Regions from separate parts of the Streptomyces sp. NBC_00358 genome, predicted to be linked through region 2. Evidence: riboswitches for the same ligand, from Rfam matches in the RefSeq annotation. Region 2 holds a riboswitch; the other holds the start of a gene.
The links. A riboswitch is a leader RNA that binds a small molecule or an ion and turns the genes downstream of it on or off. The one in region 2 is predicted to bind glycine.
Positions count from the first base shown of each region.

Region 1: linked by a shared signal. The riboswitch ahead of gcvT (glycine cleavage system aminomethyltransferase GcvT) and the one ahead of gcvP (aminomethyl-transferring glycine dehydrogenase) in region 2 are both predicted to bind glycine.

Region 1 is NZ_CP107976.1:3,146,953-3,149,334, forward strand. Features, by position in the region: gene OHT01_RS12965 (AAA family ATPase) at 1-404, opposite strand, end outside; glycine riboswitch at 580-676, shown strand; glycine riboswitch at 677-789, shown strand; gene gcvT (glycine cleavage system aminomethyltransferase GcvT) at 824-1,942, shown strand; gene gcvH (glycine cleavage system protein GcvH) at 2,101-2,382, shown strand, end outside.
Region 2 is NZ_CP107976.1:7,747,254-7,749,635, forward strand. Features, by position in the region: gene OHT01_RS33125 (DNA polymerase IV) at 1-703, shown strand, start outside; gene OHT01_RS33130 (PRC-barrel domain-containing protein) at 628-996, opposite strand; glycine riboswitch at 1,111-1,206, shown strand; gene gcvP (aminomethyl-transferring glycine dehydrogenase) at 1,381-2,382, shown strand, end outside.

The DNA.
Region 1 (2,382 bases), 4.6 Mb from region 2:
ACCCAGGCCTGCGTGCCGCAGTCGTGCACGACGAGTGGGCCGCCCCCGCGCAGCGCGCGGCGCAGCCCGGCGTAGTGCGCGAGGCGGACGAGCGGGCGGTAGACCACGTACGGCAGCAGGCGGGCCGCCCGGCCCTCCCAGCGGTCGCGGGTGTCCTGCGAGTCGACCCGCGTGCCCCGCACGGCCCGCCGCATCAGCGTCGACTTGCCGCTGCCGGGCAGCCCGGTGACCACGACGAGGTCGCGCGCCCCGAAGCGCAGACCGTGCGGGCTGCGTCCGGCCCGGTCGCGGAGGTCCCGGACGACGGCCGCCGGAAGCGGGCCGCGCACCTCCCGGGCCGGTGCGCCGGGCTGCTCGGGCAGCGCGAGACCCGAGGCCGTCGCGTACGCCGTGGTCCTGTTCACCGTGACCGTCCTCCCCTTGGGTGTGGAGTCCCATCCCCGTCGACTGTAAAGAGAAGGTAATGCCCGGCGCCTCCCCTTTTCATGCGCGGACTGCCACAGCCCGGTTACAGATGCCGGGCTGCCGGGATCGGACGGCGCGTGCGATGATGGCCGCGCCAACTGCATACCGGCCGCTTGAATCCGCGCGGGAGAGTCCTGGGTACGTGTACCCGGGCGCCGAAGGAGCAAGTCCCTCCCTTGAATCTCTCAGGCCCCGTTACCGCGCGGGCGAGGCACATCTGAAAAGCGGGCCGCTCACCGGTGGCTCCACCCAAGGTGCAAGTCAGGACCACCATTTCGTGGGGTCTTGATGAACCTCTCAGGTTCCGATGACAGATGGGGAGGAACGACCTCGCCGTCATGCCTTGGGAGCCAGACCGATGAGCAGCACCGCACCCCGTCACACCGCGCTCGATGCCCTGCATCGCTCACTCGGCGCGACGATGACCGACTTCGCAGGCTGGGACATGCCCCTGCGCTACGGCTCCGAGCGCGACGAGCACCTCGCCGTCCGCACGAAGGCCGGCCTCTTCGACCTCTCCCACATGGGCGAGATCACCGTCACCGGCCCCCAGGCCGCGGCGCTCCTGAACCACGCGCTGGTCGGCAACATCGCCACCGTCGGCGTCGGCCGCGCCCGCTACACCATGATCTGCCAGGAGGACGGCGGCATCCTGGACGACCTGATCGTCTACCGGCTCGCCGACGACGAGTACATGGTGGTCGCGAACGCCTCCAACGCCCAGGTGGTGCTGGACGCGCTGACCGGGCGCGCAACCGGTTTCGACGCCGTGGTGCGCGACGACCGTGACGCGTACGCGCTGATCGCCGTGCAGGGACCCGAGTCCCCCGGCATCCTCAAGTCGGTCACCGACGCGGACCTGGACGGCCTGAAGTACTACGCGGGCCTGCCGGGCACGGTGGCCGGGGTTCCGGCCCTGATCGCCCGCACCGGCTACACCGGCGAGGACGGCTTCGAGCTGTTCGTCGCTCCCGCCGACGCCGAGAAGGTGTGGCAGGCGCTGACCGACGCGGGCACCCCGGCCGGGCTGGTCCCCTGCGGTCTGTCGTGCCGCGACACGCTGCGCCTGGAGGCCGGCATGCCGCTGTACGGGCACGAGCTGACCACCGCGCTGACCCCCTTCGACGCCGGTCTCGGCCGGGTCGTGAAGTTCGAGAAGGAGGGGGACTTTGTGGGGCGCCAGGCCCTGACCGAAGCCGCCGAGCGCGCCGCTTCCGAGCCGCCGCGCGTCCTCGTCGGCCTGATCGCCGAGGGCCGTCGCGTGCCGCGCGCCGGGTTCCCGGTCGTCTCCGACGGCCAGGTGATCGGCGAGGTCACCTCCGGCGCCCCGTCCCCGACCCTGGGCAAGCCGATCGCCATGGCGTACGTCGACGCCGCGCACGCCGCGCCGGGCACCGCCGGTGTCGGTGTGGACATCCGGGGCAGCCACGAGCCGTACGAGGTCGTGGCGCTGCCGTTCTACAAGCGCCAGAAGTGACACCGGTCCGGCCGGGCCGGACATGACACGGCGGTCCGCCGGGCGCCTGCGCCGACGTGCGGCCCCGTCGGACGTCGCACGTGATGCCGGGCACATCCGCCCGGATCACCCATGCTTCCCTCCATCAGCACTCCCACGCGTACAGGAGAATTCAGGCCATGAGCAACCCCCAGCAGCTGCGCTACAGCAAGGAGCACGAGTGGCTGTCCGTCGCCGAGGACGGCGTCGCGACGGTCGGCATCACCGAGTTCGCGGCCAACGCGCTCGGCGATGTCGTCTACGCCCAGCTCCCGGAGGTCGGTGACACGGTGACCGCGGGCGAGTCCTGCGGCGAGCTGGAGTCGACCAAGTCGGTCAGCGACCTGTACTCCCCGGTCGGCGGCGAGGTCGTCGAGGCCAACCAGGACGTCGTGGACGACCCGTCGCTCGTGAACTCCGCT
Region 2 (2,382 bases):
GGGCGTGGACACCACGGGAGGCGTGCGCCTGCTGGGGGTCGGTGTCTCGGGGCTCGCCGACTACACGCAGGAGGACCTGTTCGCGCAGGCGCAGGCCGCCGCCGTGGGGGAGCCGACGGCCGAGGAGCAGTCCGTGGACGAGCCGCCGGCCGGGGGGACCCCTGTGGAGGAGGGGCCGCCCGCGGTGCGGCGGTGGCCCGCGGGGCACGACGTGCGTCACGAGGAGTACGGGCACGGCTGGGTGCAGGGCAGCGGGCTGGGGCGGGTCACGGTGCGGTTCGAGACGCCGTACTCCGAGCCCGGCCGGGTCCGGACCTTCCGGACGGACGATCCGCGGCTGGAACCGGCGGATCCGCTGCCCCTGGTGGAGCGAAGACCCCGGGACACCGAGGCGTTCCCGGCGGGTGCCGGACCGTCGGGGTCGCGGGCCGCGCCGCGAGGTCCGGACGGCGGCTCGGACCTGGACCGGGACCGGCGTGCGGACCGGGACCGGGCCCAGGGCACGGGCCGGGACCTGGGCCCGGACAGGAGCGCGGGCCCGGACGCGGGCCCGGAATGGAGTAAGGGTCTGGATGTGGGCCCCGTCCCGGGCGTGGGTGCCGGCGCGGGGCCGGGCGTCCGGGACGCTCAGCCGTCGTCCGTGCCCGCCAGTCGGCCGAAGTCCCGGTCCGGCGGCGGAGGGGACGCCACGTCGAGTCCGTAGTGGTGGTAGAGCTGCAGTTCCTGCTCGGGGGAGAGGTGGCGCCCGACACCGAAGTCGGGGGCGTCCTTGATCAGGGCTCGCTCGAAGGGGATGCGCAGCGTCCCCTCGATGATCTCGCTGGGTTCGAGCGGTACGAAGGCGTCCCTGCTGAACAGGCCGGTGCGTATGGCCGCCCACTCCGGGACGCCGGTCGCGTCGTCGAGGTAGATCTCGTCGATCGTGCCGATCTTGGTGCCGTTGCTGTCGAACGCCTTGCGGCCGATCAGGTTGCGCGGATCGATGTCGGTCTGCACGGTCCCTCCAGTGGTCGCAAACTCATCCGTAAGTACTACAAAAGAGCACATCTGTGAAGGCGGCCACTCGAAGGCTGTCGTCTTGTCCTCGCTGGTAGGCTGGCAAACGGCTGCTGATCCCGTGCGGGAGAGTCCTCCAGACTTCACCGGAGGCGCCGAAGGAGCAACTCCTCCCCGGAATCTCTCAGGCTCACGTACCGCACGGACGAGGTCACTCTGGAAAGCAGGGCGGTGCCTATGGCTCCGCCCTCACCGACGGTGAAAGCCGGGTCGTCCACGGACACCCGGTGAAACTCTCAGGTTGAGATGACAGAGGGGGAGGCCGTCGGGGTACCCGTGCCGGGGTGCCCCTCGAAGGTCGCGTCAGACCAGGAGGCCTCCGCCATGACCGCCCCTCGCATTCCGCTCTCCGAGCTCGAACAGGGAATTCCCTTCGAGCAGCGCCACATCGGCCCCGACTCCGAAGCCCGGGCCAAGATGCTCGCGCACATCGGCTACGGCTCGCTCGACGAGCTGACGGCCGCCGCGGTGCCGGACGTGATCAAGAACGCCGAGGCCCTGAAGCTGCCGGCCGCCCGCACCGAGGCCGAGGTACTGGCCGAGCTCCGCTCCCTCGCGGACCGCAACGAGGTGCTCGGCTCGATGATCGGGCTCGGTTACTACGGCACGTTCACGCCGCCGGTGATCCTGCGCAACGTCATGGAGAACCCCGCCTGGTACACCGCGTACACGCCGTACCAGCCGGAGATCTCGCAGGGCCGCCTCGAGGCGCTGCTGAACTTCCAGACGGTCGTCGCCGAGCTGACCGGCCTGCCGACCTCCGGCGCCTCCCTCCTCGACGAGGGCACCGCGGCCGCCGAGGCGATGGCGCTGTCCCGCCGTATGGGCAAGAACAAGAAGGGCCTCTTCCTGGTCGACGCGGACGCGCTGCCGCAGACCATCGCCGTCATAGAGACCCGCGCCGAGCCGACCGGCGTCGAGATCGTCGTCGCCGACCTCGCCGACGGCATCCCGGCCGACCTCGCCGGGCGCGAGATCAACGGCGTGCTGATCCAGTACCCGGGCGCCTCCGGTGCCGTACGCGACATCAAGCCGATCATCGAGCAGGCGCACGAGCTGGGGGCGGTCGTCACCGTCGCCGCCGACCTGCTCGCCCTGACCCTGCTGACCTCGCCCGGCGAGCTCGACGCGGACATCGCGGTCGGTACGACCCAGCGCTTCGGTGTGCCGATGGGCTTCGGCGGACCCCACGCCGGCTACATGGCGGTGCGCGAGAAGTTCGCGCGCAGCCTCCCCGGCCGGCTGGTCGGCGTGTCCGTGGACGCCGACGGCCACAAGGCGTACCGCCTCGCCCTGCAGACGCGTGAGCAGCACATCCGTCGCGAG